One region of the Streptomyces sp. NPDC005820 genome, then DNA from elsewhere that is predicted to be linked to it. Evidence: riboswitches for the same ligand, from Rfam matches in the RefSeq annotation. Region 1 holds a riboswitch; each other region holds the start of a gene.
The links. A riboswitch is a leader RNA that binds a small molecule or an ion and turns the genes downstream of it on or off. The one in region 1 is predicted to bind cyclic di-AMP.
Positions count from the first base shown of each region.

Region 1 (7,700 bases):
CACGTCCTGCCCGAGTTCACGGAGCGCACGAGCTTCGGACACCGCACGATGGATCCGTACTCGAAGCTGCTGGAGGAGCGGATCGTCTTCCTCGGGACGCCGATCGACGACATCGCGGCGAACGACGTGATGGCCCAGTTCATGTACCTGGAGCACAAGGACCCGGACCGGGACATCGCGCTGTACATCAACTCCCCCGGCGGCTCGTTCCAGGCGATGACCGCGATCTACGACACCGTCCGGTACGTCACCTGTGACGTGGAGACGACCTGCCTCGGCCAGGCCGGCTCGTCGGCGGCGGTACTGCTGGCGGCGGGCACCCCCGGCAAGCGGTTCGCGCTGCCGGGCGCGCGGATGATCATCCGGCAGCCGGCCCTGGAGCCTGTCGAAGGCCAGGCCAGCGACCTGGCGATCCAGGCCGAGGAGCTGGCGCGCACCCGGGATCTGCTGGAGGAGATGCTCGTACGGCACACCGGGCGCAGCCCCGAACAGGTGACCGAGGACATCGAGCGGGATCTGATCCTGACCGCGCCGCAGGCCAAGGAGTACGGCCTGGTGGACGGGGTGGTCCCGAGCCGGCGCGACCTCTCCGGGACGAGGTGAGCGACGATGGTTCCCGATCTGCCGCCGCTGCCCGCGCTCACCCGCGCCGAGGCCGAGTTGATCGACCGTTACCTGGACGTCGTGGATCTGCTCGGGCGGATCAATCCCGCGCACGACGGTGACACCTACCGGGGCCTCAGGGCCGCCCAGGCGCTGGTGGCGAGGGCGGCGGAGCTGCGCGACGCGCTGACGCTGATGCATCAGCGGGGCGAGAGCGAGCTGCACGCGCCGACCCTCGCGCGGGCGCTGCGCGTCCTGGACGGGGAGCGCCGCACCGCGCGGGTCACGGTCCCGCCGCTCTCCGACAGTTGACGCACGCTCGTCCGGTCCGGAGCGCCGCCGCGGCGACCGCGACGTCCCGGCCGGACCTGAAACGCACCAGACGGGTTACCCCCGTTCGGCGTAGCGGCGGCTCCTCTTGCGAGCGCGCGCATTGTGCCGAAGGCGCTGTTTTCCGGGGCGGCACAAGGGGTAGCGGCGCAGGTCGGGGGGCCTTTGGCGCCCTTGACACCTGATCCCCCATCAGGGTGTCCACCCGAACGGGTGAGTGGTGAGTAACCCCACAAATCACCGGTTCCATTGGGATTTTCGGTCAACGGTGAGTCAAGATCCGTGTCTGACGACAAGTCCCCGCCACAAGCGGCGGGGCGGTCCGGGCGGACGCCGAGTCCTGCCGCTGCCCGGATTGACCCGTCGACAGGAGTGCATCGGCAGGAGTGGAGGACCCAAGCACGACGGGTCGCCGGAACGGTCACGCCATGACCGGGCCGAGCAGCCCTTGGGGTGAAGCCGCGAGAGCGGCCGGGCACCTTTGTCAGCCCGAATCCGACAGGTCATCCTTCACAGGCGGTTGACGAAGGGTTGCGCATGACTGCGCTCAATCGTGTCCCGTCGCTCATGGCCCGGGCCGGTACGGCCTCCGCGTTCGCCATCGCCGCCGTGGGCGGCTCGATCGTGATCCCCGGTGTCGCCGCCGACGCCGCGGCCGCCACGCCGGCGACGAAGGCGCTCCAGGTCGCGGCGTCCAAGAAGGGTGCACCGTACAAGTACGGGGCCGCCGGACCGAAGAGGTTCGACTGCTCAGGTCTCACGATGTACTCGTTCAAGAAGGCGGGCAAGACCCTGCCGCGCACGGCGGCGCAGCAGTACAACAAGACCCGCCACATCTCGGCCTCCAGCCGTAAGGCCGGCGACCTGGTGTTCTTCCACTCGGGGTCGAACGTGTACCACGTCGGGATCTACGCCGGGCACGGCAAGATCTGGCACTCGCCGAAGACCGGCAGCTGGGTCAAGCTGGAGAAGATCTGGACCAAGAGCGTCTGGTACGGCCGGGTCCGCTAGGGCCCCGGCCCGAGCACCGCTTCCCGGGGTGGTGGCGGCGTCCCTGACGCGCCCTCACCGCCCCGGGAGCTCTCCCGCCCGCGGGGGCACCGCGGCGCGGGCCGCCTGCTCCGCCGGGACGGTCCACGGCAGCTCGACCGTGACCGTCTTGCCGCCCTCCCGTGTGGGGCGTACTCCGAGCCTGCCGCCGCGCTCGGCGGTCAGCCAGCGAATGATCACCATGCCTCGGCCGTTGTCCTGCTGGACGGCGGCCGGCAGTCGTCTGGGGAAGCGCGGATGGCTGTCGGTGACGCCGATGCGCAGCCGCTCGTCGCGGTCGAGCGCCAGGGCCACCGTGAAGGTGGGCGACTGACCGAGGGTGTGCTGCACGGCGTTGGTGGCGAGTTCGGAGACGATCAGCCGGATGGTGTCGGCCGCCTCCGAGTCCGCCGGCAATCCCCATTCACCGAGCGTGTCGGCCACGAATCCGCGGGCCGTGGAGACCGAGGCGGGATCGCTCGGCAGAGTGACGGATGCTTCCAGATGGTCTGCCATGGCGACCTCGTCCCTTTCCCACGGGACCGGAGTCCGACACGCTGCGGATGGTTCGAGTACGGTCCCGGACTGGTGCTTCTTCGCCAGACTGCCATCAGCACACCGGTCACGGGTGGCGATCCACCAAGATATGCATATATCTGTCGCCCAATGCGGTGAACTCTGCCACGGCAGAGCGTTTTTGGACGGCCCGTCAGGAATAAGGAGGAGGGCCCATGCAGCACGGTCCCGCGGTGCGCCGCCGGAAGCTGGGTGCCGAACTGCGCAGTCTGCGCGCCGGGGCGGGGCTCACGAGCGGTGAGGCGGCCCGGCTCGTCGGCTGGCACCAGTCCAAGGTGAGCCGCATCGAGACCGGCACCAGCGGTACGAAACCGGCCGATGTGCGGTTACTTCTCGACGCCTACGGCGTGACCGACCCGCAACTGCGGGAGCTGATGACGGCGTTGGCCGGCTCGGAGGAGAGCGGTGGCCGGGACCACTGGTGGCACGCCTATCGCGGGGTCCTGCCGGCCGCGTACCGGGACTTCATCAGCCTGGAGTCGCAGGCCGGGGCGATGCGCACGCTGGAGACGACGGTGGTCCCGGGACTGCTCCAGACGGCCGAGTACGCACGCGCGGTGACCCGGGCGGCGGTGGAGGGGGCCGACGAGGACCAGTTGGACACGCTGGTGGAGGTGCGGCTCGCCCGCCAGGACGTGCTGCGCCGGCAGCCGCCGCTGAGGCTGAGCGCGGTGCTGGACGAGGCGGTGCTGCGGCGGGAGGTGGGCGGCCCCGAGGTCATGGAGCGCCAGCTCGTCCGGCTTATGGAGGCGGCTCGACTGCCCCAAGTGCGATTGCAGGTACTGCCGTTCGCGGCCGGCGCCCATATCGGCGTCACCGGCCCTTTCGTTATTTTCTCATTCTCGAGCGCGCCTGATCTGGATGTGGTTGTTCTCGACCACTTGACGAGTAGCCTCTACCTCGAACGGAAAGAAGACCTCGAGGCCTACACCGAGGCCTTCAACGCCCTTCGGGCACATGCCCTTTCGCCCGGGGAATCACTGGACTACATCGCCGCGACAGCTGACGGCGCGTAGGGAGGCACCATGACTGTTCTGCCTCGGAACGTACCTCGGAACGTAACCCGGAACGCACCTCGCAGCACCGATCCCCACGCTCTGCCCCAGGTGCGGTGGCTGCGCAGCAGCTACAGCACGGGAGCGAACAACTGCGTGGAGACGGCCCGGCCGGCCCTCGGGCCCTTCGCCGGGCTGCTCGCCGTACGCGACTCCAAGGACCCGGAGGGTCCCGCCCTGCTCTTCTCCCCCGAGAGCTGGTCGGGTTTCACCACCGCGTTCCACTGATCACCGTCATCCGGCAGCAGGGGCGACCCACGGCCGTGTCACGCCGACTCATGGTCGTGTCTCCCCGATGACCCGTACAGCGCGATCCAGCTCGGCCCCGGAGAGGTCGCCGCGGGCGGTCAGCCTCAGGCGTGAGACGCCGTCGGGCACGGAGGGAGGACGGAAGCAGCCCACGGCCAGGCCCGCCGACCGGCAGTCCGCCGCCCACTGCACGGCCTCCTCCGGGGAGGGCGCACGCACGGAGACGACCGCGGCGTCCGGACGCACCGCTTCCAGGCCCGCGGCCGTCAGCCGCTCGTGCAGTTCGGCCGCCACCGCACGCGCGCGTGCCGCCCGCTCGGGCTCCCGGCGCAGCAGCCGGAGCGCCGCGAGGGCCGCACCCGCCGCCGCGGGGGCCAGGCCCGTGTCGAAGATGAAGGTGCGGGCCGCGTTGACCAGATGGTCGATCACCCGCGCGGGCCCCAGCACGGCCCCGCCCTGGCTGCCGAGGGACTTCGACAGCGTCACCGTGACGACGACGTCCTCGGCGCCGGCCAGCCCGGCCGCGGACGCGGCGCCCCGGCCGCCGTTCCCGAGCACGCCGAGGCCGTGCGCGTCGTCCACCACCAGCCCGGCGCCGTGCTCCCGGCAGGCGGCGGCGAGACCGGCCAGCGGGGCGGCGTCGCCGTCCACCGAGAAGACCGTGTCGGAGACCGCCACCGCCGGGCCGTCGTGCGTGCCGAGCGCCTTGCGGACGGCGTCCGGGTCCGCGTGCGCCACGACCTGGGTGGTCCCACGGGCCAGCCGGCAGCCGTCGATCAGCGAGGCGTGGTTGCCCGCGTCGGAGACGATCAGCGAGCCGTGCGGGGCCAGCGCGGTGACCGCGGCGAGGTTCGCGGCGTACCCGGACGAGAAGACGAGCGCCGCTTCGAAGCCGCAGAACTCCGCCAGTTCCCGTTCCAGCTCGGTGTGCAGCTCGGTGGTGCCGGTGACCAGCCGGGAGCCGGTCGATCCGCCGCCCCAGGTCCGGGCGGCCGCCGCGGCGCCCGCCGTGACCTCCGGGTGCCGGGACAGGCCCAGGTAGTCGTTGCTCGCGAGATCGAGCAGCGGGGAGTCGGCCGGACGGGGCCGCAGCGTCCGGACGAGTCCGGCCCGCCGGCGCGCCCGCGCCTGTTCGTCGATCCAGCCGAACGCCATGGCTCCTCCGGGGCTTTTGTAGGTAGCGGACAGACCCTAGCGTCACGGACCGCTACCCACGGTGTGGCAATACCCACACGTCGATCCGGGTGTGTTGTGTGATCCCTACCTTGGCCCGGGGCGGTCCCGTAGGACAGGATCGGCTCTCATGGACCTGCTGAACACGCTGGTGGACAAGGGGCTTCGGCGCGAGCTGCCGACCCGCGAGGAGGCGCTCGCCGTCCTCGCCACTTCCGACGACGACGTGCTGGACGTGGTGGCCGCGGCCGGGAAGGTGCGCCGCCACTGGTTCGGCCGGCGGGTGAAACTCAACTATCTCGTCAACCTCAAGTCGGGCCTGTGCCCCGAGGACTGCTCGTACTGCTCCCAGCGGCTCGGCTCCACGACCGGGATCCTGAAGTACACCTGGCTCAAGCCCGACCAGGCCTCCAAGGCGGCCGCGGCGGGGCTCGCGGGCGGGGCCAAGCGGGTCTGCCTGGTGGCGTCCGGGCGCGGTCCCACCGACCGTGACGTGGACCGGGTCTCCGAGACCATCAAGGCGATCAAGGACCAGAACGAGGGCGTCGAGGTGTGCGCCTGTCTGGGGCTGCTCTCCGACGGCCAGGCCGAGCGGCTGCGCGAGGCGGGCGCGGACGCCTACAACCACAACCTCAACACCTCCGAGGCGACGTACGGGGACATCACCACCACCCACACGTACGCCGACCGGGTGGACACCGTCTCCAAGGCGCACGCGGCGGGCCTGTCGGCCTGCTCCGGGCTGATCGCCGGCATGGGCGAGAGCGACGAGGACCTGGTGGACGTGGTCTTCTCGCTGCGCGAGCTGGACCCGGACTCGGTGCCGGTCAACTTCCTCATCCCGGTCGAGGGCACCCCGCTGGGCAAGGAGTGGAACCTCACCCCGCAGCGCTGTCTGCGGATCCTCGCGATGGTCCGGTTCGTCTGCCCGGACGTCGAGGTGCGGATCGCGGGCGGCCGCGAGGTCCATCTCCGTACGATGCAGCCCCTCGCGCTGAACCTGGCGAACTCGATCTTCCTCGGCGACTACCTCACCACCGAGGGCCAGGCCGGCAAGGCCGACCTGGAGATGATCGCGGACGCCGGCTTCGAGGTGGAGGGCGCGGGCGAGATCACCCTGCCGGAGCACCGGGCGACGGCGGGCGCGGGCGGGTGCGGTTCGCACGCCGAGGCCGGCTGCGGCTCCCACGCGGAGGCGGGCTGCGGTTCCGGCTGCGGGTCGCACGAGGGCGGCCCGGTGTGCGGTACGGCCGCTGCCGCCGCCCCGGCCGGTGAGCCCCGTACGGACCTGGTCGCCGTGCGCCGCCGAGGCGCCGGTACCGACCTCGCGCCCAATGCCTGAGCTGCCCGCACTGCCCGTCGCCGAGTTGCTGGAGCTGGACCGGCGGCACGTCTGGCATCCGTACGGTCCGATGCCCGGCCGGGTGGACCCGCTCGTCGTGGAGTCGGCGAGCGGGGTGCGGCTGCGGCTCGCGGACGGCTCGGGCGAGCTGGTCGACGGCATGTCGTCCTGGTGGTCGGCGATCCACGGCTACAACCACCCGGTGCTCAACGAGGCCGCGCGCGAGCAGCTCGGCCGGATGAGCCACGTCATGTTCGGCGGGCTCACGCACGAGCCCGCCGTCCGGCTGGCGAAGCTCCTTGTCGACATGTCTCCCGAAGGCCTCGAACATGTCTTCCTCGCCGACTCCGGTTCGGTGTCGGTCGAGGTCGCGGTGAAGATGTGTCTGCAGTACTGGCGTTCGCTCGGCCGGGGGACCAAACAACGCCTGCTGACCTGGCGCGGCGGCTACCACGGCGACACCTGGCAGCCGATGTCGGTGTGCGACCCCGAGGGGGGCATGCACGAGCTGTGGACCGGCGTGCTGCCCCGTCAGATCTTCGTGGACCCGCCACCGGTCGAGTACGAGGAGACGTACGCCGATCAGCTGCGCGCCGCGATCGAACGGCACGCGGACGAACTGGCCGCGGTGATCGTGGAGCCGGTGGTGCAGGGCGCGGGCGGGATGCGCTTCCACTCCCCCGCGTATCTGCGGGTGCTCCGCGAGGCGTGCGACGCGCACGACGTGCTGCTGGTGTTCGACGAGATCGCGACCGGGTTCGGGCGCACGGGCGCGCTGTTCGCGGCGGAGCACGCGGCGGTGACGCCGGATGTGATGTGCGTGGGCAAGGCGCTGACCGGCGGTTGTCTGACCATGGCGGCGACGCTGTGCACCTCCCGGGTGGCCGACGGGATCTCGCGGGGCGAGGTGCCGGTCCTGGCCCACGGCCCGACGTTCATGGGCAACCCCCTCGCCGCCTCCGTCGCCTGTGCCTCGATCGGGCTGCTGCTCGGGCAGGACTGGCTCGCGGAGGTCAAGCGGATCGAGACGGGCCTCAGGGACGGGCTGGCGGAGGCCGCCGGGCTCCCCGGGGTCCGGGACGTACGGGTCCTCGGCGCCATCGGGGTGGTCCAGCTGGACCACCCGGTGGACATGAAGGCCGCCACGGCGGCGGCCGTGCGGGAGGGCGTCTGGCTGCGGCCGTTCCGCGATCTGGTCTACACGATGCCGCCGTACGTCACCGGCGACGCGGACGTGGCACGGATCGCGCGCGCGGTGTGCGCCGCGGCGCGGGAGGGATGAACATGCCGATCCTGGTGATCACGGGGACGGGCACGGAGGTCGGCAAGACCGTCACCACGGC
Region 1 covers NZ_JBEXXE010000011.1:65,620-73,319, forward strand. Annotated here, with positions in the region: gene ABZ464_RS15490 (ATP-dependent Clp protease proteolytic subunit) at 1-603, shown strand, start outside; gene ABZ464_RS15495 (hypothetical protein) at 610-915, shown strand; cyclic di-AMP (ydaO/yuaA leader) riboswitch at 1,285-1,467, shown strand; gene ABZ464_RS15500 (C40 family peptidase) at 1,471-1,944, shown strand; gene ABZ464_RS15505 (ATP-binding protein) at 1,999-2,478, opposite strand; gene ABZ464_RS15510 (helix-turn-helix transcriptional regulator) at 2,694-3,554, shown strand; gene ABZ464_RS15515 (DUF397 domain-containing protein) at 3,564-3,821, shown strand; gene ABZ464_RS15520 (8-amino-7-oxononanoate synthase) at 3,870-4,997, opposite strand; gene bioB (biotin synthase BioB) at 5,146-6,357, shown strand; gene ABZ464_RS15530 (adenosylmethionine--8-amino-7-oxononanoate transaminase) at 6,350-7,639, shown strand; gene bioD (dethiobiotin synthase) at 7,642-7,700, shown strand, end outside.

Region 2 (7,700 bases), on a different contig from region 1:
GGCGCGATCGCCGACGCGAAGACCATCATGCTGCTCCAGTGGGCCGCCCTGGACGGCCCGTTCGGCCGGCGCTGAGGCAGGGCGCTGGCAGGGCGCGGGCAGGGCGGGGGCGGCGGCGTCCTGTTCAGCCGGCGCTGAGCTGGGCCAGCGGCAGCGTGTGCTGGGTCTGCAGGACCTTCGCGCGCAGGTAGCGGACGTTGTGCGGGGTGGTGAACACGCCGGTCGGGACCCGGTCGTGGACGTCGATGCCGAGCGCCCGCAGCTGTTCGGCCTTGTCGGGGTTGTTGGAGAGCAGGTCCAGGCTGGTGACGCCGAGGGCGCTCAGCATCTGGGCGGCGGCGGTGTAGTCGCGGCCGTCCTCGGGCAGTCCGAGGGCGGCGTTCGCCTCGTAGGTGTCCAGGCCCTGGTCCTGGAGGGCGTACGCGTCGAGCTTGTTGTAGAGGCCGATGCCGCGGCCCTCCTGGCGCAGGTAGAGCAGGATGCCGCCGGTCTCGGCTATGCGCTCCACGGCCTCGCGCAGCTGCGGGCCGCAGTCGCAGCGGGCGGAGCCGAACACGTCCCCGGTGAGGCACTCGGAGTGCAGCCGGACCAGCGGGACGGTGCCGGGCGCGGGCTCGCCGAGCACGACGGCGACATGCTCCTGCCCGTCGGCCAGGCCGTGGAAGGTGACCAGCTCGGCGTCGACGGAGTAGCCGTCGTGGAAGCGCAGCGGAACCCGGACGCGGGCGCGCTGGGTGGCGGCGGGGGTGTCGGGCATGCGGGTCTCCCGGTGCGAGTGCGGTCGGTGCGCGGAACAAGCAGCTGCTTCAGATTTGAAGCAGTGTGCCGGGTGAGACCCTACCCCATGCTTTAAATTTGAAGCAACGGGATTGTGGCCCGGCTCACGAGCTTCCGGAACATCCGGATGAACGCCGCCGCCACGGCAGTTCTTCCGGCAGCGCCTCGCCGTCGTCCTGGAACCCGCCCACCACCTGCGTGAAGATCTCCTCCAGCTGGCGGACCTGCTCGGGGGTGAGCCGGTCGAAGAGGCCGGCGCGGACCGTCTCCACATGGCCGGGGGCCAGCCGCTCGAGGGCCGCCATACCCTCCTCCGTCAGCACCGCGACACTGCCGCGCTTGTCCCAGCGGCAGTCCTCGCGCCGCAGCAGCCCGTCCTTCTCCAGCCGGGTCACCGCGTACGTCAGCCGACTGCGCGTGATCTTCAGCGACTCCGCGAGATCGGTCATCCGCAGCCGTCGCTCAGGGGACTCGGACAGGTTCGCGAGGATGGAGTAGTACAGGTGGGGCATGCCGGCCTCCTGCTGGAGCTGCCGGTCGATGGCGTCCTCCAGGAGGAGGTAGCCGGCGACGTACGCGCGCCAGGCGCGTTGCTCCTCGGGGGTGAGCCAGCGGGTCGTCATGCGCCCAGTGTAGTTTTGTTTCAAACTTGAACCAAGACCTGCCCGCCGATCCGCGCGGACGTCACCCGTCCGCCGCCCCAGGGGAGCCGCGCCGATGCCGTACCCGTACGTCCTGCTGTCCGCCGCCGTCTCCCTCGACGGCTACCTGGACGACACCACCCCCGAGCGACTGCTGCTGTCCGGCCCCGCCGACTTCGACCGCGTCGACGAGGTACGGGCCTCGGTCGACGCGATCCTGATCGGCGCCGGCACGATCCGAGCCGACAACCCCCGGCTGCTGGTGAACTCCGCCGACCGCAGGCACGCGCGCGTGGCGGCCGGAAAACCGGAATACCCCCTCAAGGTCACCGTCAGCGGCTCCGGCGACCTCGACCCGGCCGCGCACTTCTGGCACACCGGCGGCGACAAGGTCGTCTACACGACGGAGAAGGGCGCTCGGCGGGCCCAAGCGCTCGGCATCGCCGCCGATCTCGTCCCGCTCGGCCCCGAGCTGGACTGGCGCCGCCTCCTGGAGCACCTCCACGACGAGCGCGGCGTACGCCGGCTCATGGTCGAGGGCGGCGGCACCATTCACACCCAGCTGCTCCAGCAGGGCCTCGCCGACGAGGTCCAGCTCGTCCTCGCCCCCCTCTTCGTCGGCGACCCGGACGCGCCCCGCCTCTTCGGGCCCGGCGCCTACCAGGGCGGACGGCTGCGGCTGACCGAGACCCGGCGGATCGAGGACGTCGTCCTCATGCGCTACGAGCCCACCGCCCCCGGCACCGGCCCGCTCCCCTCCGCCGCCGACCGCCACTGGCTGGCCCTCGCCTGCGAACTCGCCGCCGAGTGCCCGCCCTCCCGGACCGCCTTCAGCGTCGGCGCGGTCATCGTCGCCGCGGACGGCACGGAACTGGCGCGCGGCCACTCCCGCGAGGCCGGCGACCCGGTCGTCCACGCCGAGGAGGCCGCCCTCGCCAAACTCGACCCGGCCGACCCCCGCCTGGCCACGGCCACCGTCTACAGCAGCCTCGAACCCTGCGCCCGCCGCGCTTCCCGCCCGAAGCCCTGTGCCCGTCTCATCCTCGACGCGGGGGTGCGCCGGGTGGTCACCGCCTGGCAGGAGCCCGACACCTTCGTGACGGCCGCCGACGGAAACGGGCTGCTCGCGGCGGAGGGCGCCGTCGTCGTCGTACTCCCGGAGTACGCCGAGCGAGCGAAGGTGGCGAACCTGCACCTGACCGGGTGATAGAGTGGTTTCACCGACGCGGGGTGGAGCAGCTCGGTAGCTCGCTGGGCTCATAACCCAGAGGTCGCAGGTTCAAATCCTGTCCCCGCTACTGAAGGCCGAGGGCCGGAATCCACAAGGATTCCGGCCCTCGGTGCGTTCTCCGGAAAGCCTCGGGCCAGGGCTGTGCGTGTGCTGTGAATTCCGGCAACTCGCCCGTTTTTCACCGGTCATGGCCCGAAAGTCCAGGCCAAAAAAGGTTGTTGATCAAGCTGTAGAGCTTGGAAAGCTACGCCCGGGTCTATTAACGTTCGATAACGCAGCGCGGTCGTCCCAGCCGTCACAAGAGTCGGCTCCGTGCGCACGCGCCGAATCCCGTAAGGGAACCGGGGAACCACCACCTTGGGGTGAATCGCACGGAAGCCGCCGTGAACTCGCAGAGTCACGAACGGTTTACGCGCGTAGGAGACCTTCCCGCTCCGAACCCGTCAGCTAACCCGGTAGGCGACGGAAGGAAAGGAGTGCGCCCGCGTGGCGTCCAACCGCCCTGCTCCCGAAGCCCCCTTCGTGCCGAGCCAGCGTTCCTCTTCCGATTCCGACACCTTCGGCTACGGCAGCTATCGCAGCGACGAGGGCCCCTGGGAGGAGTGGAATCCCACCGAGGAGTCCCTCGCCCCGGCCCGCGGCAAGCACCGGGTCGCCAAGCAGCGCGGCGGCGGCGGGTTCGCCCGCAGCTCCACCGTCCTCGGCGTCGGCGTCATAGCCGCCTTCAGCGCCGGCGGGATGGCCAGCGCCAACACCGGCAAGCCGCCGGTCTCCATCTCCATGCCGGACCTGCCCTCCGTGGGCTCCTTCATCTCCGACGACGACTCCGGCCAGGACGCCGCGCCCGCCCTCGCCGGCTTCGGCTCCGAGGCCCCCGACGCCACCGACCAGAGCGGCGCCGCCGACGCCGGTGAGGCGCTGCGCGAGCGGATCATGGCGCAGGCCGAGTCGCAGCAGACCCAGGTCGCCGACCGCGCCCAGGCCGCCGCCGAGGCCGCCGCGGCCAAGGCGGAGGCGGCCGCCGTCGCCAAGGCCGAGAAGGCCGCCAAGGCCGAGGCCGCCGCCGCGAAGGAGAAGGCCGAGCAGGCCGCCAAGGAGAAGGCCGAGGCCACTCGCCTCGCCGAGCTCGCCAAGCAGTACACGCTGCCGACCTCCTCGTACACGCTCACCGCGACCTTCGGTCAGGCCGGCGCCTACTGGTCCTCCGGCTACCACACCGGCCTGGACTTCGCCGCCCCCACCGGCACCCTCATCAAGGCCGTCCACAGCGGCACCATCACCGAGGCGGGCTGGGCGGGCTCCTACGGCTACCGCACCATCCTCACCCTGGACGACGGCACCGAGCTGTGGTTCTGCCACCAGTCCTCGATCAACGTCAGCGCCGGCCAGAAGGTCTCCACCGGTGACGTGATCGGCCGCGTGGGCGCCACCGGCAACGTGACCGGCGCCCACCTCCACCTGGAGGTCCACCCGGACGGCGCCGCCAACGGCATCGACCCGATGGCCTGGCTGCAGAGCAAGGGGCTCAACCCCTAAGGGCGCCGGGGGTCCTTCCCGGAGCGGTCCTGTTCACACGTTCTTCGTCTTCTTCGGTACGGCGCACGGAATGGGCCGCTCCGAAACCGTTGTTGACGTAGGACATGACTTCTCTGCGCAAGCTCGGCTCCTCGGACCTCGAGGTCTTCCCCCTCGCCCTCGGCGGCAACGTCTTCGGCTGGACCGCCGACGAGGCGGCCTCCTTCGCCGTCCTGGACGCCTACGCCGCCGCGGGCGGCAACTTCGTCGACACCGCCGACTCCTACTCGGCCTGGGTCGACGGCAACAGCGGCGGCGAGTCCGAGACCATCCTCGGCAGGTGGGTGAACAAGCGCGGCAACCGCGACGACGTCGTCATCGCCACCAAGGTCAGCCAGCACCCCGACTTCCCGGGCCTGACCGCCGCCAACATCAAGGCCGCCGCCGACGCCTCCCTCACCCGCCTCGGCACCGACCACATCGACCTCTACTACACCCACTTCGACAAGCCCGAAGTGCCGGTCGAGGAGATCATCGGCGCGCTCGACGAGCTGGTGACGGCGGGCAAGGTGCGGCACATCGCCGCCTCCAACATCTCGCCCGAACGCCTTCGGGAGTCCCTGGAGTTCTCCGACCGCGAGGGCCTCGCCCGGTACGTCGCCCTCCAGCCGCACTACAACCTGGTCTCCCGCGACACCTACGAGGGCGGCCTGCAGGACCTCGCGGCCCGCGCCGGCCTCGCGGCCGTCCCCTACTACGCCCTGGCCTCCGGCTTCCTCACCGGCAAGTACCGGCCCGGTACGACGGTGGAGGGACCGCGAGCCGCGGGCGCCGGCAGGCACCTCGACACCGATCGGGGCGTCCGCGTCCTCGCCGCCCTCGACGAGATCGCCCAGGCCCACGGCACCGAGGTCGCCACGGTCGCCCTGGCCTGGCTCGCCGCCCGTCCGACGGTCGTCGCCCCCATCGCCTCGGCCCGCACCCTCGAGCAACTGCCGCCCCTGCTGGCGGTGGCGGACGTCGAGCTCACGGACGAGGAGATCACCAAGCTGACGCAGGCATCCGCGTAACCGGTCTTCTCCGCCCCGACGGCGCTCAGCCGCGACGGCGCATTCCGGCGGTGCCGAACCGCCCCGACCCCTACGACCCCTACGACCGATAGGGGTTCTGGACGGGATACGGCCCCGCCGGATACCCGTACCCCTGGTACCCGTAGTACCCGTGCGGGGTGCCGTACCCGTGCGGGTTCCCGTACCCGTACACCGGCCCGGGCGCCGCAGGCACCGTCATCCGCGCCGCGTGGTCCAGCGCCGGCCGGGCGACCTCCCGGCGCCGCCACAGCTCGTTCAGCAGTTCCCTCTCGCGTACGACGAAGTCGTCGCCCGCCCGTCCACTCCGTCCCCGGTGCCGCAGAAACGCCAGCGAGGTCGCGTACGCCTCGTACTCGGCGACCGCCCGCGCCGCCGGCCGCCCCAGATGCCGCTTGGCGTACTCGCGGGCCAGCCGCCGCGCCCGCATCGAGCCCAGCGCGTACGGCTCGGCCGGGGTGAGCCAGCCGGCCGCCGTGTACGCCGGCAGCTCCTCGCGGACCGTGCGCAGCTCCCGCTGACGGGTCCACACCACCAGCCAGGTGAGCAGCCCGAACGCGGGCACCATGAACGACGCGTACACCGCGAAGAACCCGAACTCGCCGAAGGTCGAGGAGCCGTTCCACAGGGCGTGCATGCCCATCGCGAGAAGCAGTCCGCCCAGCGGGAACAGGACGCGCCGCAGATGCCGGCGGTGCCCGGAGCGCGCCGCCAGACCGAAGCCGAGGCCGGTCAGCACGGTGAACAGGGGGTGCGCGAACGGCGACATGACGATCCGCACGAAGAAGGTCGCGGCCGTGACGGAGGCGATGCCGCTGTCCCCGCTCAGCTGGTCGGTGCCGAACGCGGTGCCCAGGTAGAGGATGTTCTCGGTGAACGCGAAGCCGGTGGCGGTGACCCCGGCGATGACCACCCCGTCGACCAGCCCCGTGAAGTCCCGTCTGCGGAAGAGGAACACGAGGAGGATCGCGGCGGCCTTGGCGGACTCCTCGACGACGGGCGCTATGACCGTCGCCCCGAGGGTGTCCGCGCCGGACGGATCCGCGGTGGCCGTGGCTATCCAGCGCGTGGCGAAACTGTTGGCGACGATCGCGATCAGCGCGGCCGCGCACGCGCCCCAGGCGAAGGCGAACACCAGGTTCCGCCAGGGCCCGGGCTCCACCCGGTCCAGCCAGCGGAAGGCGGCTATCAGCAGCGGCACCGGCAGCACCGCGAGCCCCAGCCCGACCAGGAACCCCTCGGTGCCGGTCTGCTCCCGCACCAGCGCCAGGATCACCAGCCCCGACAGCGTGAGCAGGGTGATGAGCGCCCCGTACCGGACCGATCTCCTCCGCCACCAGTGCACTCGCCTGCGCCCGGCGTCCTCGGCGGGACCGCCCGGATGCGGTGGGTACGGCGGAAACGGGTGACTGATGGCCACTGCATCGACCCTAACGAGGGAGGGGACTGTGGTGGACGGGCTGTCGGTCAGCGATCGCCGTGCTGTACGCGACGGAAGAGGAGGTCGTTCACCACATGACCCTTGTCCAGCCCCTGGCCCTCGAAACGGGTCAGCGGCCGGAACGCGGGCCGGGGCGCGAAACCGCCGTCGGCCTGCGTGTTCTCGAAGTCGGGGTGCGCGGTGAGGACGTCCAGCATCTGCTCCGCGTAAGGCTCCCAGTCGGTGGCGCAGTGCACGGTCGCCCCCGGCCGCAGCCGCGTCGCGGCCAGGCTGAGGAACTCCGGCTGGATGAGGCGCCGCTTGTGGTGGCGCTTCTTCGGCCAGGGGTCGGGGAAATAGACGCGCAGCCCGTCCAGCGAGTCGGGCGTCAGCATCTCCCGCAGCAGGATGATCGCGTCGCCGTTGGCGACCCGGACGTTGTCCATCCCGGCCTGGTCGGCGAGGTTGAGCAGATTGCCCTGGCCGGGGGTGTGCACATCGACGGCGAGAAGGTTGGTGTCCGGGTCGGCGGCCGCCATCTGCGCGGTGGCCTCGCCCATCCCGAACCCGATCTCCAGCACCACGGGTCCGTCGTTCCCGAACAGCTCGGCGAGGTCGACGGCGTGCCCGTCGATGTCGAGGCCCCAGCGCGCCCACAGCCGCTGCAGGGCGTCGGCCTGCCCGGCCGTCACCCGGCTGCGCCGGGGCTGGAAGCTCCTGATCCGCCGCTCGAAGTGCGACCCGGCCGGGTCGGCCCTCGGGCCGTCGGGGAAGCGTGGCTCCCCCTTGGCCCGGGTGTGGCGGACGGACTGGCCAGGGTGGTGCTCGCCGCCGGGAGCGGGCCGGGGGACTTCGGGGGTGTTCACGGAATCAGACACAGTGGGGTCGATTTTACTGCCGTGCACCGGACTCACCGGGTTCACCGGGTGCCCAGCACCTCCAAGGCCCTGCGCGCCACCTCCCGGCCGATCGGCAGCGAGGCCGTCGCCGCCGGTGAGGGCGCGTTCAGCACATGCACCGCCCGGGCG
Region 2 covers NZ_JBEXXE010000026.1:133,193-140,892, forward strand. Annotated here, with positions in the region: gene ABZ464_RS30035 (NUDIX domain-containing protein) at 1-75, shown strand, start outside; gene ribA (GTP cyclohydrolase II) at 125-757, opposite strand; gene ABZ464_RS30045 (MarR family transcriptional regulator) at 882-1,400, opposite strand; gene ABZ464_RS30050 (dihydrofolate reductase family protein) at 1,495-2,625, shown strand; tRNA gene ABZ464_RS30055 (tRNA-Met) at 2,643-2,716, shown strand; cyclic di-AMP (ydaO/yuaA leader) riboswitch at 2,961-3,128, shown strand; gene ABZ464_RS30060 (M23 family metallopeptidase) at 3,136-4,185, shown strand; gene ABZ464_RS30065 (aldo/keto reductase) at 4,290-5,234, shown strand; gene ABZ464_RS30070 (PrsW family intramembrane metalloprotease) at 5,314-6,597, opposite strand; gene trmB (tRNA (guanosine(46)-N7)-methyltransferase TrmB) at 6,720-7,550, opposite strand; gene lhgO (L-2-hydroxyglutarate oxidase) at 7,592-7,700, opposite strand, start outside.
Region 2: linked by a shared signal. The riboswitch ahead of ABZ464_RS30060 (M23 family metallopeptidase) and the one ahead of ABZ464_RS15500 (C40 family peptidase) in region 1 are both predicted to bind cyclic di-AMP.

Region 3 (7,700 bases), on a different contig from region 1:
CAGGGCGTCCTTGGTGACCGCGCCGACGTAGAGCTTGCCGTCGTCCGTGACCAGGGCGTTGATCAGACGGGTGGAGAAGACGGTGCCGGAGCCGAACTTGCCGCTGACCTTGTCGCCGAAGGAGCCGAGGAAGCCGCTGAGGGCGCCGCCGGCGTCGGAGCCGAGTTCGGAGTTGAGCTCGGAGTCGGAGGGGACGCCCTTGCCGCCGGTCTCGATGACGGCGACGGAGGTCCAGCCCTTGCCGAGGACGTCGAAGCCCCCGGGCTCCTCGCCGACGCCGAGGCCGTCCGCCCCGTCGAGGCCTTCGAGGCCTTCGAGGTCCATGGGCAGGTCCTTGGGCAGGTCCTTGGGCAGGTCCTTGGGCAGGTCCTCGGGCAGGTCCTCGTCGGACGCGCCCGGCTTGGCGGAGTGCTGCGGCGCCTCGTCGGCCTCGGTGACCTTCGCGCCCTTGGGCGGGGTGAAGTCGAAGGTGGAGGCGGCGGGCTTGGCGAAGGTGACCTGGGTGAAGCCGGCGTCCACGACGGCGGCGCCGCCGCTCGACGGGGTCAGCGTGAACTTCAGCGGCAGCCCGGTCTTCGCGTCCACCGCCACGCTGATCGCGCCGACCGTGGAGCCGGACTGCTTCGGCTTGATCAGCAGCTTGTAGGCGTCGCGGCCCGCGACGTGGACCGTCCCGTCGACGGTCACGGAGGTGGTGTCGTCGACCGCCTTGAGCGCGTCCTCGGTGAGGTCCTTGGGGGTGGCCGGCGGCTGCGCGTCCTCCCCGCTCTCGCCGGCGCTCTCGTCGGTGGTCGCGTGGTAGACCTCGTTGGAGGCGCTGTCGTAACCCCACACGTCCTTGCCGTTGTGGATGACGCTGTACTCGGCGGCCTTCTCGACCAGGGAGAGCTTCTGCCGGTCGGGGCCGTCGGCGGCCACGCGCAGGGTGTGGGTGCCGGAGGCGAGCTCGGTGAGCTTGGTGGAGGGATCGGCGGACGATCCGTCACCGCCGTTGCCCGCGACACCGGCGAGCAGGCCGCTCTCCAGACCACCGAGGTCGGGCAGGCCCAGGTCGGTGGTGATCTTCACGGTGCCGGACAGCTGCTGCACGTCCGAGGCGGCGATCTTGTCGAGGAGCTGCTGGGCGGTGATCTTCGGCAGGTCGGGGTCGCCCGAGTCGGCGAGCGCCGGGACCAGGCCGATCGTCGCCGCGGCGACGCCGATCACGGTGACCGGGACGACGTACCGCACGGCCTTGCGCCGCCCGACGCGCAGGTCGTCCGTCTCCCCGGCGGTCGTGCTGTCGTCGGTTGCGTTCGGTGCCATGTCTGCCTTACCTCCGTCGTCGGCGGCGGCTGGTCATCTCACGGAGAGCGTCCCCACCCCGTGCCGCCATTCTCACCCGAATCGGTGAGGAGTGGTGTTTTCCGTGATTCCCATCTGACCAAATCCCACATGAGGAGGCGTCACCCCACGGACTCAACTCCGCGTACACCTGGGGTATGACACGGGGGACGTCGGGATCCTTCGACCCGTAGGGGTCGGGGGGCGGCACCACCGGCGCATGGCCTCGGAGGCGTCAGCCCGCGCGGTGGACCACCGCGTCGCACAGCCCCATGAGGGCCGCCTTCGCGTCGCACTCGGTGAGGGGGGCCAGCGCGGCGCGGGCCTCCTCGGCGTAGCGCACGGTGTCGCGGCGGGCCTGCTCCAGGGCCGGGTGGGCGCGCAGGGCCGCGACCGCCTCGGCGAGCTTGGCGTCGTCGCTCAGGTCGGAGTCGAGGAGTTCGCACAGGGCGATGTCCTCGGGCAGCGCCTGCTGGGCCGCCCGCTCGCGCAGCCGCAGCACGGGCAGGGTGGGGATGCCCTCGCGCAGGTCCGTGCCGGGCGTCTTGCCCGACTCGTGGGAGTCGGAGGCGATGTCCAGGACGTCGTCGGCGAGCTGGAACGCGACCCCGAGCCGCTCCCCGTACTGGGTGAGCACGTCCACCACCGTCTCGTCGGCGCCCGACATCATCGCGCCGAACCGGCAGGACACCGCCACCAGGGAGCCGGTCTTGCCGCCGAGGACGTCGAGGTAGTGGTCGACCGGGTCCCGGCCGTCGACCGGTCCCGCGGTCTCCAGGATCTGGCCGGTGACCAGCCGCTCGAACGCCTCCGCCTGCACCCGCACCGCCTCCGGGCCGAGGTCGGCCAGGATGTGCGAGGCGCGCGCGAAGAGGAAGTCGCCGGTGAGGACGGCGAGCGAGTTGCCCCAGCGGGCGTTCGCGCTGGGCACCCCGCGCCGCACCGCGGCCTCGTCCATCACGTCGTCGTGGTACAGGGTCGCCAGATGGGTGAGCTCGACGACGACGGCGGAGGGGACGACCCCCGGCGCGTACGGGTCGCCGAAGCGCGCGGCGAGCATCACGAGCAGCGGCCGGAACCGCTTCCCACCGGCCCGCAGCAGATGCTGGGCCGCCTCCGTGATGAACGGGACCTCACTCTTGGTGGCCTCGAGCAAGCCTTCCTCGACAGCCGCCAATCCGGCCTGGACATCGGCTTCCAGAGCCTGGTCCCGCACGCTCAGCCCAAACGGCTCGACGACGGTCACGAGGAGTCTCCTGTCTGCTGGTGTCTATCGGCGGCTACGCGGTTTGTCGATAGGTCTCTGCGCTCACTCAAGTCAGCGTATCCGGTCAGGTTTCGATCACCGCGAGCCCCCACGGTTACAGCCCGGACAGGCCCTATGAGAAGGGGCACCCCTTAAGCCGCCATCTGGGTTTATTGCCCGATTCGCCCCTCTTGTGGACGCCGGTGAGTTGTCTCACTCCCCTGGCGGACAGACCCCCGCGGGCCGCACCCCCGATCCCGCACCCACTCAACCGAGTTGACGGTTTGCAACCACAAAGGATCAAGTGCCTCATAGGCCACAGACCATGGTCAAAAGGGTTGATCGTGAATCTGCCACTTGTTCCGGACATGTGCTCTCGCATACGTTCCCGGCCTGTCGGGCGGACGCCTAATCCTGCCGCCGCCCGGACACCCACCGAGAACACCACGGCAGGAGCGGGGGAACCAGGTAAGTCGCCGTACCGGTCGAGCCGGGCCGTGCCTTTGGGCATGCCCCGGACAGACCGGTACGGCTCGGGGTGAAGCCGTGTCCGTGAGGGCACGGCCGGGCAGCTCCCGCCCGAACCCGACAGCTCACCTCGCAGGCGACGGAGAGGAACTTCGCCATGCCTGCTCAGCCCCGCCGTGCCCGCGGCTCCCGCCGCCTCGCCCGCACGCTCGCCGTCGCCGCCACCGGCGTCACCGTGCTCGCCCTGCCGATCCTCGGCGCGACCACCGCCTCCGCGGCCACCCCGACCGTGGCCACCGCCTCCAGCCTCGGCTACGCCAACAACCTCGACGGCTGGATCCGCGCCTCGCTCCAGGTCATGGCGCAGCACGGGATCCCCGGCACCTACAACGGCATCTACCGCAACGTGATCCGGGAGTCGTCGGGCAACCCGTACGCGATCAACCTCTGGGACTCCAACGCGGCCGCCGGCACCCCGTCCAAGGGGCTGCTGCAGATCATCGACCCGACCTTCAACGCGTACCACGTCTCCGGCACGTCCTGGGACTCGTACGACCCGGTCGCGAACATCACCGCGTCCTGCAACTACGCGGCCGCGCGGTACGGCTCGATCGACAACGTGTTCGGCGCGTACTGAGCCGGCCCGCACCGGGTTCGGCGCGTACTGAGCCGGCCCGCGGCTACGGATAGAGACGTTCGAGGACGACGGCCACGCCGTCGTCCTCGTTCGACGTCGTCACCTCGTCGGCCACCGCCTTGAGCTCCGGATGGGCGTTGGCCATCGCCACCCCGCGGGCGGCCCAGTCGAACATCGGGATGTCGTTGGGCATGTCCCCGAAGGCGATGGTGTCCTCGGGCCTGAGGCCCAGGTGCTCGGCGGCCAGGGCCAGTCCCGTCGCCTTGGTGATCCCGCACGGCTGGAGCTCCACCGTGCCCGGCCCGGACATGGTGACGGTGGCGAGCGAGCCGACCACCGCGCGGGCCGTCGAGGCCAGTTCGTCGTCGGAGAGCGTCGGATGGCGCAGCAGCACCTTGCTGATCGGCTCGCACCACAGGTCGTCACGGCGTTCGACGCGCAGGGCGGGCAGGGTCGGGTGCGGCATCAGATAGCCGGGCTCGATCAGCGTGAGCCCGTCGACGCCGTCCTGGTCGACGGCCGCGTACACCTGCCCGACCTCGGCCTCGATCTTGCCGAGCGCGGTCTCCGCGAGCTCCCGGTCCAGGGTGACCGACCACAGCAGACGGTCCCCGCCGGCGTCGTACAGCTGCGCGCCCTGTCCGCACACCGCGAGCCCCCTGCTGTGCAGGCGGTCCAGGAGCGGTCGTACGCGGGGCGCGGGCCGGCCGGTCACCACCAGATGGCGAGCGCCGGCCGCCGCCACCCGCGCGAGCGCGTCCAGCGACCGGTCGGAGAACGTGTCGTCGCCGCGCAGCAGCGTTCCGTCCAGGTCGGTGGCGACGAGGGAGTACGCGGTGCGCTCGGCATATGCGGTGGGTGCGGCCATGATCAGAGAATACGGATCCCGCACCCCCCGGACTCGACGTGAACCGGACCAGGACGGAGTCCGGCCCCCTTCTGTCAACTCCCCTTCTTTTGTTGACCGATCACTCGCCGATCGCTGGTGGACACAGGTCCGAGAAACGGCTTTCCGCCACACCGTCGGTTAGTGACCGCTTGAAGGCCTCTGCACCGGTTGGCTCCAACTTGCCGCAACTTGCCGCGCTCCCTACCGCACGCCCGGTCTGTAGGGGTACCGTCCAGGTGTCCAGGGGGGACTTGATCGGGGGGTCAAGTTGAGCAGTGGGCGTATCCGTGTGCTGAGTCCGGAGGATCTCGGCGAGGGGGAACGGGAGCGGTGGCGCGCCCTGCGCGCCATGTCGACCACACCGCGCAACCCGTTCATGGAACCGGAGTTCACCGACGCCGTGGGCCGGGTGCGGCCACGCGCGCGTGTGGCCGCGGTGTACGAGGGGCGCGAGCCGGTCGGCTTCCTGCCCCATGAGCGCGGCCGGCTGGGCCGCGGCCAGGCGCTGGCGTACGGCGTCTCGGACGCGCAGGGCGCCGTACTGGCCCCGGGTCTCGGGCTGAACGCCGAGGACCTGCTGCGGGCCGCCTCCCTGTCCACCTTCGCCTTCGACAACCTGGAGGCGGAACAAGGGCTGTTCGTCCCGCACGCGGCGGCCGAGTACGCCTCCTACGTCATCGACGTGGAGAAGGGCTACGAGACGTACGAGTCCGTCCTGCGCGCCCAGTCACCGAAGTTCCTGAAGACGACGCTCGCCAAGGAACGCAGGCTCGGCCGCCAGGCCGGCCGGACGCGGTTCGTGTTCGACGAACGCGATCCGGCCGCGCTGCGCACGCTCATGGCGTGGAAGTCCGCGCAGTACCGCAGGACCGGCCGCCGGGACCGGTTCGCGCAGGACTGGATCACCCGGCTCGTGCACACCCTGCACGAGACGCGCGCGCCGGAGTGCTCCGGCACGCTGTCCGTCCTGTACGCCGGTGACCAGCCGATCGCCGCGCACTTCGGGTTGCGGTCGGCGACCGTGCTGGCCTGCTGGTTCCCGTCGTACGACACGGAGTTCTCGAAGTACTCGCCGGGCCTGGTGCTGCATCTGCGGATGGCGGAGGCGGCCGCGGCCGAGGGGATCGGGCTGCTCGACCTGGGGCGGGGGGCGGCCGAGTACAAGGACTCGCTGAAGACCGGGGAGATTCCCGTGTACGAGGGGGCGTGGACGCGTCCGGGGGCGGGCGCCGCGCTCCACTGGCTCAGCCGTGAGCCCGCGCGCCGGGCGCACCACTTCGTGCGCGGCCGCCCGAGGCTCGCCGCGCTGGCGGCACGGGCCCTGAAGGGGGCGGGGCGGCTGCGGCGGCCATGAGGGTTGTCCGTCGGTCCGTCGGTCTGTCGGTCCGTCAGTCCGTTGGTCCGTCGGTCCGTCCGTTCATGCATTCGTTCATTTGTTCATTCGTTCATTCGTTCATCCCACGTCGCTTGGCACGAGGGGGGTTCATGTCACGCGCGGCACGTACCGAGCAGGAGATCCAGGGGTTCCTCGGCATCGGACGGGTGCAGATCGCCGAGCTGGAGCTGACGGGGGGTGGTGTCCTCACACCCGGCCCGGGCAGCCCACCTATCACGTACGGCGAGGTGTTCGTGCTGGTCAGGAGGGGTGGCCGACCGGTGGGGACGCTGCTGGTGACCGTACCGGAGGGGGCGGATCCGAAGGCGGTCGTCGTCGGCCGGGCGGCCCAGCAGGCGCAGGGGGCCGCTCCCGCGGGCGAGGTGGCGCCCGTGGTGCCGTCGACCGTCGTCGTCGCCACCCGCGAGCGCTCCGAGCAGCTCGCGCACGCCCTCGACTCCCTCCTCGCCCAGGACCACCCGGACTTCGAGATCGTCGTCGTCGACAACGCGCCCCTGACGGACGCGACCCGGGACCTGGTCGAGCGCAAGTACGCCGAGCGCGTGCGGTACGTGACCGAGCCGGTGCCCGGGCTCGCCGTCGCGCACAACACGGGCGTCGCCGCCGCGCACGGCGAGGTGATCGCGTTCACCGACGACGACGTGGTGGCCGACCCGCGCTGGCTCACCGAGCTCACCTCGCCCTTCGCGGCCGACCCCGGCCTCGGCTGCGCCACCGGCCTGATCCTGCCGGCCCGGCTGCGCACCCCCGCCCAGGTCCTCCTGGAGAGCCACGGCGGCTTCGCGAAGGGGTTCGCGCCGCGCACCTACGACCCCGCCGACCCGCCCGCCGACGAGCCGCTGTTCCCGTTCACCGCGGGCCGCTTCGGCTCCGGCGCCAACATGGCCTTCCGTACGGACGTGCTGCGGGCGGTGGGCGGTTTCGACCCGGCGACCGGCGCGGGCACGCCCGCCCGGGGCGGCGACGACCTGTACGGGTTCGTGCGCGTCCTCGCCGAGGGGCACCGGCTGCACTACACGCCGTACGCCCTGGTCTGGCACCACCACCGCGAGACCTGGCACGACCTGGAGACCCAGGCGTACGGCTACGGCGCCGGCCTCACCGCGTACCTCACGGCGGTCCTGGTCAACCGGCCCACACTGCTGCCGGGGTTCCTGGCGCGGCTGCCCCGGGGGGTGGCATACGCGCGAAGACTCACGGCCAGCAGGGGGGCGACGGACCGGGGGGTGGTGAGCGCGGGGGGTTTGGGGGCGGTGGGCGCGGGGGATCCGGGTGCGGCGGGTTCGGGGGACCTGAATGCGGCGGGGGTGGGGGACCTGGGTGCGGCGGGCTCGGGGGATCCGGGCGCGGCGGGCACGGCGGACCAGGGCGCGGTGAGCACGGCGGACTCGGGCGCGGTGCGCGCGGTGGGTAATGCGCCCGGCGCGCACGACCGGCGCACGCACGCCTGGCCCGGGCGCCTGTCGCGGCTCCAGCGGCGCGGCATGCTGTACGGCCCGCTCGGCTATCTGCGGGCGCGGCTCGCGCTGCGGGGGGGCCGCGCGATGACCGGGGGGCCGGGCAAAGACGGGGGCCGCGCGATGGCCGGGAGCCGACCAAAGACGGGGCCGCGCAATGACCGGGAGGGGCCGCGTAATGACGGGGTCGCACGATGACAGGCAGCGCACGATGACAGGCAGCGCGCGATGAAGGGCGGCGCACGATGAAGGGCGGCGCACGATGACAGGCGGCGCGCGCAGAA
Region 3 covers NZ_JBEXXE010000004.1:145,908-153,607, forward strand. Annotated here, with positions in the region: gene ABZ464_RS06510 (DUF2092 domain-containing protein) at 1-1,305, opposite strand, end outside; gene ABZ464_RS06515 (polyprenyl synthetase family protein) at 1,559-2,569, opposite strand; cyclic di-AMP (ydaO/yuaA leader) riboswitch at 3,002-3,191, shown strand; gene ABZ464_RS06520 (transglycosylase SLT domain-containing protein) at 3,195-3,674, shown strand; gene ABZ464_RS06525 (HAD family hydrolase) at 3,718-4,542, opposite strand; gene ABZ464_RS06530 (GNAT family N-acetyltransferase) at 4,853-5,917, shown strand; gene ABZ464_RS06535 (glycosyltransferase) at 6,049-7,614, shown strand.
Region 3: linked by a shared signal. The riboswitch ahead of ABZ464_RS06520 (transglycosylase SLT domain-containing protein) and the one ahead of ABZ464_RS15500 (C40 family peptidase) in region 1 are both predicted to bind cyclic di-AMP.

Region 4 (7,700 bases), on a different contig from region 1:
GAAGGTCCGCTCCAGCGCCTCGGGCGCCAGCCGACCGGTCCGGTCCACGCCCTGCCCGAGGCGGACGATCGTCATACGGCGGTCCAGATCGACCAGTTCACCGGTCTCCGGGTCGGCATCGGCGACGAGCAGACGGATGGAGTTCGTACCGCAGTCGATGGCGGCGACACGGGTCATCGGGCGTCCCCCTCGGCCGGCCCGGTGTCTCCCTCGACGGGCTTGAACGCGAAGTGGCCCTTCTCGTCCTCGGACGTCTCCACCTGCCACCCCGCACCGGACGGCGGCCCGGGAAGCGACACGCACGCCCCCTTGGCCCACCACTCGGGCAGCATGGCGAGCGCCTCGTCACCCAGCGGGTTCACGCCCGGGCCCGCCGCCAGGGAGTGCGCCACGAGGACGTGCAGGCACTTCACCCGGTCCGGCATGCCGCCCGCGCTCGGAAAGCCCTTCAGCTCCTCGATCTCGTCCCGGCGCCGCACGTAGTCCTCGTGCGCGGCGCGGTAGGCGGCCGCGAGCTCCGGGTCGGTCTGCAGCCGCTCCGTCATCTCCTTCATCACGCCGTTCGCCTCGAGCGTGCCGATCGCGGAGTTCGCCTTGGGGCACGTCAGGTAGTACAGCGTCGGGAAGGGGGTGCCGTCGGGCAGCCGCGGCGCCGTCTCGACGACGTCCGGCTGTCCGCACGGGCAGCGGTGCGCGATCGCGCGCAGCCCACGCGGCGGCCGGCCGAGCTGCTGCTTGAAGGCCTCGACGTCGGCGTCGGTGGGCTCGGTGCGCGGGGTGGTCGGCGGGGGCGTTTCCATGCTTCGGGGACTGTCTCTCTGTCGGTTCACTGGTCGGAGGCGTCGGACTTGTCGACCCCGTCCCAGACGTTCGAGTACCAGGGGCGGTCGGCCGCCCCGAGGTCGGCGCGGGCCTTCTTGACCGCGTCGGGGTCGATCACGATGAAGCCGGTCTCCCCCGGCATCACATAGTGCAGCCGCTCCCGGATCTGCTGCTCGGCGTACGCGTCGTCCTGCCAGCGTGCCTTGAGATCGCGCAGTTGTTCCACCCGCCGGGTGGCCTCGGCCTTCTCCCGCTCCAGATCGGCGATGTCCGCGCGCTGTGAGACGTACTGCCGCATCGGGTAGGCGAGGGCCACGATCAGGGTGCACAGGACCAGCGCGAGCAGCGCGGCTCGGCCGGTGAGGCGGGAGCGGCGGGCCTGGCGCTTGGTCTGGGAGCGGTAGACGCGGGCCGCGGTCTGCTCGCCGAGCAGCCGCAGTCTGGTCGCGGTGGAGAAACGGTCCCGGTCCTTCACGGCCATCGGCTTCGCGCCTCCCCTTTCACCCACACGCGCGTACGTCTCACACGCGCGTACGTCCCCGCACACGGTACGGGACCGAGTACGGGGACGTACGTACGACTGGCTGTCGGTCGACCCGGGCGGGGTCAGCCCTTGGAGACCTCGCGGAACCGCGGGAAGGCGGAGCGGCCGGCGTACACCGCGGCGTCGTCGAGGATCTCCTCGATGCGCAGCAGCTGGTTGTACTTGGCGACGCGCTCGGAGCGGGCCGGGGCGCCGGTCTTGATCTGGCCGCAGTTGGTGGCGACGGCCAGGTCGGCGATGGTGACGTCCTCGGTCTCGCCGGAGCGGTGGGACATCATGCACTTGAAGCCGTTGCGCTGGGCGAGCTCGACGGCGTCCAGGGTCTCGGTGAGCGAGCCGATCTGGTTCACCTTGACCAGCAGGGCGTTGGCGGTGCCCTCCTCGATGCCGCGGGCGAGGCGCTCGGGGTTGGTGACGAACAGGTCGTCGCCGACGAGCTGCACCTTGTCGCCGAGGCGGTCGGTGATGACCTTCCAGCCGGCCCAGTCGTCCTCGAACAGCGGGTCCTCGATGGAGACGAGCGGGTAGGCCGCGACGAGCTCCTCGTAGTACTCCGTCATCTCGGCGGCGGAGCGCTCCTTGCCCTCGAAGAGGTACTTTCCGTCCTTGTAGAACTCGGAGGCGGCGACGTCGAGCGCGAGGGCGATCTGCTCGCCCGGGAGGTAACCGGCTTCCTTGATCGCCTCGAGGATGAGGTCGAGGGCGGCGCGGTTGGAGTCGAGGTTGGGGGCGAAGCCACCCTCGTCGCCGAGGCCGGTCGACAGGCCCTTGGTCTTCAGGACCTTCTTGAGGGTGTGGTAGACCTCGGTGCCCCAGCGCAGGGCCTCGGAGAAGGACTCCGCGCCGATCGGGGCGATCATGAACTCCTGGATGTCCACGTTGGAGTCGGCGTGCGAGCCGCCGTTCAGGATGTTCATCATCGGCACCGGCAGCAGGTGCGCGTTGGGGCCGCCCAGGTAGCGGAAGAGCGGCAGGTCGCTGGCCTCGGACGCGGCGTGGGCGACGGCGAGGGAGACGCCGAGGATGGCGTTGGCGCCGAGGGAGCCCTTGTTGTCGGTGGCGTCCAGGTCGAACATGGCCTGGTCGATCAGGCGCTGCTCGGTGGCGTCGTAGCCGACGAGCTCCGGGCCGATCTGCTCGATGACGGCGAGGACGGCCTTCTCGACACCCTTGCCGTGGTAGCGGTTGGGGTCGCCGTCGCGGAGCTCGATGGCCTCGAAGGCACCGGTGGAGGCGCCGGACGGAACGGCGGCACGACCCGTGCTGCCGTCGTCGAGGCCGACCTCGACCTCGACCGTGGGGTTGCCTCGGGAGTCCAGGATTTCCCGGGCTACGACGACGTCGATGGACGGCACGAGCATCTCCTTCTTGGGATGTGACGCTGGTTGTGCGGGGCACAGGGGCCTTGTCGGCCTTTGCTGGGCCTTGCGCCTAGAGCCTATCCGCCCCGGGGCCGTCGGCAGCCGACCGACCGTCCCGTGGACAAACTGACCGTACACATTGTTCCCCATCGGAACAAAGAGCGGGTGGCGCAGAGACGAACACCTGGGCAAAGAAAACCCCGCTCCGGTGCGTACGGGGGAATGCGCACCGGAGCGGGGAGCCCGTGGGGACGGGGGGGGTGACCCTCACGAGGCTTTCAGTGTGCGGGGCCACCATGTGAGCGGCCTGTGGCCCCGCTGGGAAGCGGATGTCACTTCAGGTGCAGCTGCTGACCCGGGTAGATGAGGTCCGCGTCCTCGACGATGTCCTTGTTCAGCTGGAACAGCTTCTGCCAGCCGCCCTTGACCTTGTGCTTCTCGGCGATCGAGCTGAGGGAGTCGCCCTTGACGACCTTGTACTCGCCGTCGCCCTTCTTGACCTTCTTGCCGGTCGGGGTGGTGACCGTCTTGGAGGCGGCCGGGCGCTCGGTGGAGCGGGAGGCGGTCTGCTGCTCGGTGGAGCGGGTGGCGGTGGAGCCGCTGGAGCTGCTGGAGCTGCTGGAGCTCGACGAGGAGCCGGTGCCGGCGGAGCCGGCGCTGCCGCCGTACGGGGTGCTGGACAGGCCGGTGCCGCAGACCGGCCAGGCGCCCTTGCCCTGGCCCGCGAGGACCTTCTCGGCGATGGCGATCTGCTGTTCCTTGCCGGCCAGGTCGGCGCGCGCGGCGTAGGCGGTGCCGCCGTACGCGGCCCAGGTGGAGGCGGAGAACTGCAGGCCGCCGTAGTAGCCGTTGCCGGTGTTGATGGACCAGTTGCCGCCCGACTCGCACTGGGCGACGGCGTCCCACTCGGAGGCGGTGGCGGCCGAGGCGTTGCCGGCCGCCATCAGCGGGGCGGCGATGGCGACACCGGTGACGCCGGCGAGCGCGGCGACGCGGGTGGCTTTGGACGGACGACGGTGCTTGCCCTTGCCGGAAAACAGCATGGTTCATCCCCTCACCGACGCCTGCGAGGTGAGCTGTCGGGTTCGGGCCGGTTGAGTTGCCCGGCCACGCACCTCGTGGTGCGCGGCTTCACCCCGAGCCGGTTCCGGCGGTCAACCGCCGGGCCCGGCACTTACCTTGGGTCCCCCGCTCCTGCCTACGGCGCTTGACGCGACGACTGTTCCCGGGCTGCCGCTGGCAGGATTCGGCGTTGCGGCGGCCGGGGCCCGGATTGCCGAGCGGTCCTGACCGTAGACAGCCGATCCGGGGAATATCAAAGACGATCACGACTTCTGAGACTCATCCCACACTTTCACCAAACCGGACAATCAGCGCGAAGTGGGGCGTGAACTCCCGGCGCTTTCAGGGGCGTTCCACCCCTATTGGACACCCGTGTCGAGGGTCTGACCGGGCATGATGGCGCTCGGGTCGGCGCCGATGCGGTCCTTGTTCTCGGCGTAGAGTGCGCGCCATCCACCGTCGACACCAAGGGAGTCGGCGATGCTGATGAGCGAGTCACCCTCCTGGACGGTGTAGGTGGACGCGGCGTGCCGGCCGGAGGTGGCGGTCGAGGCGCCGCCCTCGGCGGTCTCGGTGGTCCCGGTGGTCCCGGTGGTCTCGTCGGCGGTGGCGCCGCGATGGCGGCCGGAGCCGAGGGAGCCGGTGTCGACCAGGCTCCAAGTCCCGGCATCCTGGACAGGATTGTCCGACTCGCCCGAGTCGTCCGCTTCCGGGATGGTCGTGGGCGAGCCGTCGGACCCCTCGGCGTCACCCTTCCCCTTGCCCGAAGTGTCGGACTTGCCGGACTCGTTCGCCTTGGAGGACGAAGCGGACGAAGGGGACTCGGAGGCCGAAGCGGACGGATCGGTCGAGGGAGTGGACGCATCCGCGCCGGAGTCGTCGCCCTTGCCGGAGCCACCCGAGCCGGACGACCCCTTGGACAGGTCGGACAATCCGGATGACACGGACGAGTCGGACTCGTCGCCCGCCACTCCGGTGTCCACATCCTCCGCCCCGCCGCTCAGCTTGCTGAGCCCGGAGGTCAGCCCGCAGGTGCCCCAGGCGCCGATGTCCTCCGCGGCGAGCAGCTTCTGGGCCACGGCTATCTGCTGGTTGCGGCTGGCCAGATCGGGGCGGGTGGCGTAGTCGAGGCCGCCGTACGTCTCCCAGTCCTCTTGGGAGAGGCTCAGGCCGCCGAACTCGCCGTTGCCCTCGTTGGCGCTCCAGGACCCGTCGGTCTCGCACTGCGCCACCTTGTCCCACACCGTGCCGTCGGCCGCGCTCGCGCCGCTGGCGGCGAGGAGCGGGATGGCGATGGCGGAGCCGGTCACTCCGGCTGCGACGAGGAGGGCCGGAGCCTGACGGGGGCGACGGTGACGACCGTTCCCGGAGAGCATGCGAGGGCCTTTCTCTGGACAGCGATGACCGGCACGGCGGGCGGTGCGAGCACACACGGGTACGCCGCGCTGACGAGTGAACGTATCGGCAGACGATCACTTGTCACAAGTTAATGCCGCGCAGATCACGTGAAGATCACAGACTTGAGGGTCGGTCACCTTTGCTCCGCCGGGCGGTCATCCTGCGGCTGACCTCAGGTCGGCTGTCCCTGTGCCACCGGCCGGCCACGCACCGCGGTGAACTCCACGGGCAGGGTGCGCAGTCCGCGCATGATGAGCCCGCCGCGCCATCTCAAGTCGGCCGGGTCCGCCCCGAGTCGGAGGTCGGGGAGCCGGGTGAGGAGAGTGGCGAGCGCGGTCTGGCCCTCCAGCCGGGCGAGGGGGGCGCCGAGGCAGTAGTGGATGCCGTGGCCGTACCCGAGGTGCTGGTTGTCGCGGCGGGAGAGGTCCAGGGTGTCGGGGTCGGTGAAGCGGGCGGGGTCGCGGTCGGCGGCGGCGAGGACGACGAGGACGGGGTCGCCGGGGGCGATGTCCTGCCCGCCGAGGGCGAGGGGTTCGGTGGCGAAGCGCCAGGTGGCCAGTTCGACCGGCCCGTCGTAGCGCAGGAGTTCCTCGACGCCGGTCTCCAGGAGGCCGCGCTCGCCCCGGGACAGGGACCGCTGGAGCCGGTCGCGCTGCTCGGGGTGGGTGAGGAGGGCGTAGGTGCCGTTGCCGATGAGGTTGACCGTCGTCTCGAAGCCGGCGAACAGCAGGATGAAGGCCATCGCGGCGGCCTCGTTCTCGGTGAGGTGCTCGCCGTGGTCGGAGGCGCGGATGAGACCGGAGAGGAGGTCCTCGCCGGGCTCCGGCCGCTCGGGGAGTTCCGCGCGCTTGCGGTGGATGAGGTCCAGCAGATAGCCGCGCATCTTCTTCACGGACCGCGCGACACCGCCCCGGGGGCCTCCGCCGTGACGGATCATCATGCCCGCCCAGTCCCGGAAGTCGTCCTGGTCCTCGCGGGGCACGCCGAGGAGGTCGCAGATCGCGTAGATGGGGAGCGGGAACGCGAAGTCGTGGATCAGGTCGGCCTCGCCCTCGGCGGCGAACCGGTCGATGAGGTCGTCGGTCAGCTCCTGCACCCGGGGGGCGAACTCGGCGACCCGGCGCGGGGTGAACGCCTTGCTGACGAGCCGTCGCAGCCGGGTGTGGTCCGGCGGGTCGATGTTCAGCAGATGTGTCATCAACTCGGCCTTGCGCTCGCCCGGGATACCGGTCCTGCCCCGGGCGTGCTCGGGCTCGTCGTGATGCGCGGGGTTCTTTGAGAGCCGCTGGTCGGCGAGGGCCTGCTTCGCGTCGGCGTACCGGGTGACCAGCCAGGCCTCCACTCCGCTGGGCAGCCGGGTCCGGTGCACGGGGGCGTGCTCGCGCAGCCAGGCGTAGGCGGGGTAGGGGTCGGTGGCGAACTCCCAGGTGAAGAGCTCGGGGGCCGGCGGGGTGGCGGCCGGGGGGTGAGGCTGACTGGTCACTGCTTCCTGTTTCTCGAACGGCTTCCTGTTTCTCGAGCACCGGCGCCTTCTCCGCTCCTGAACGCCGGCGCTTCTCCTTGTCTCGTGTCCGGCGCTACTCCTCTCGCGAAGGCCGGCGCCGCTACTTCTCCCGCTCGCGGATCGCGTCCCGGTAGACGCGGGCCGCCGCGCGCAGGGCCGCCTCCGGGTCGGTGCCCTCCGTCTCCGCCCGGGCGGCGAGGGCGAGCAGTTCGTAGCCGATGCCCTCGCCGGCGGGGAGGGGGACGTCGAGGCCGGCCGAGCGGACTCTCGACGAGAGTTTCGCCGCCAGGGCGAGGCCGGGCTGGTGGAGGGGGATGCCGTCCGTGACGGACTCCCGCCGCTTCTCCACGGCCTTGGTGCGCAGCCAGTGCGCCTTGACCTCCTCCGGGGTGGTGGCCGTGGCGTCGCCGAAGACATGGGGATGGCGGTGGATGAGCTTGGTGACGATGGTGGCGGCCACGTCGTCGATGGAGAAGGGCGCGTCCTCGTCCTCCTCGGCGATCCGGGCGTGGAAGACGACCTGGAGGAGGACGTCGCCCAGTTCCTCGCGGAGCTCGTCGCGGTCGCCGTCCTCGATGGCCTCGACCAGCTCGTAGGCCTCCTCGATGCCGTACTTGGCGAGGCCCTTGTGGGTCTGCCGGGAGGACCAGGGGCACTCGCGGCGGATGCGGTCCATGACCTGGATCAGGTCGAGGAGGCGGGCGCCCGGGAGGTCGTAGGAGGCGGGGAGCAGTTCCAGCTCGGGCATCGCGACCCGGCCGGAGCCGGCCAGCCGGGCCAGTCCGTCCGTCAGGGCCGGTTCGCCCTCGCCGGTCGCGACGACCACGACCGTGCGTCCGCCCGCGCAGGTGGTGACCAGGTCCTCGGCGGTCGGGGAGGACTCCTCCACCCGTATCCCCGCCTCGCGCAGATACGGCAGCTGCGGGTGGGCACCGTCGGCGCACAGGACGCGGTCCGCCTCGCGCAGGGTCTGCCAGGCGGGCCAGGACAGCAGGCCGGGGGCGACCCG
Region 4 covers NZ_JBEXXE010000002.1:150,510-158,209, forward strand. Annotated here, with positions in the region: gene ABZ464_RS03000 (Ppx/GppA phosphatase family protein) at 1-177, opposite strand, end outside; gene ABZ464_RS03005 (DUF501 domain-containing protein) at 174-800, opposite strand; gene ABZ464_RS03010 (septum formation initiator family protein) at 827-1,303, opposite strand; gene eno (phosphopyruvate hydratase) at 1,429-2,727, opposite strand; gene ABZ464_RS03020 (transglycosylase family protein) at 3,060-3,770, opposite strand; cyclic di-AMP (ydaO/yuaA leader) riboswitch at 3,774-3,943, opposite strand; gene ABZ464_RS03025 (transglycosylase family protein) at 4,149-5,165, opposite strand; gene ABZ464_RS03030 (cytochrome P450) at 5,360-6,670, opposite strand; gene ABZ464_RS03035 (nucleoside triphosphate pyrophosphohydrolase) at 6,792-7,700, opposite strand, start outside.
Region 4: linked by a shared signal. The riboswitch ahead of ABZ464_RS03020 (transglycosylase family protein) and the one ahead of ABZ464_RS15500 (C40 family peptidase) in region 1 are both predicted to bind cyclic di-AMP.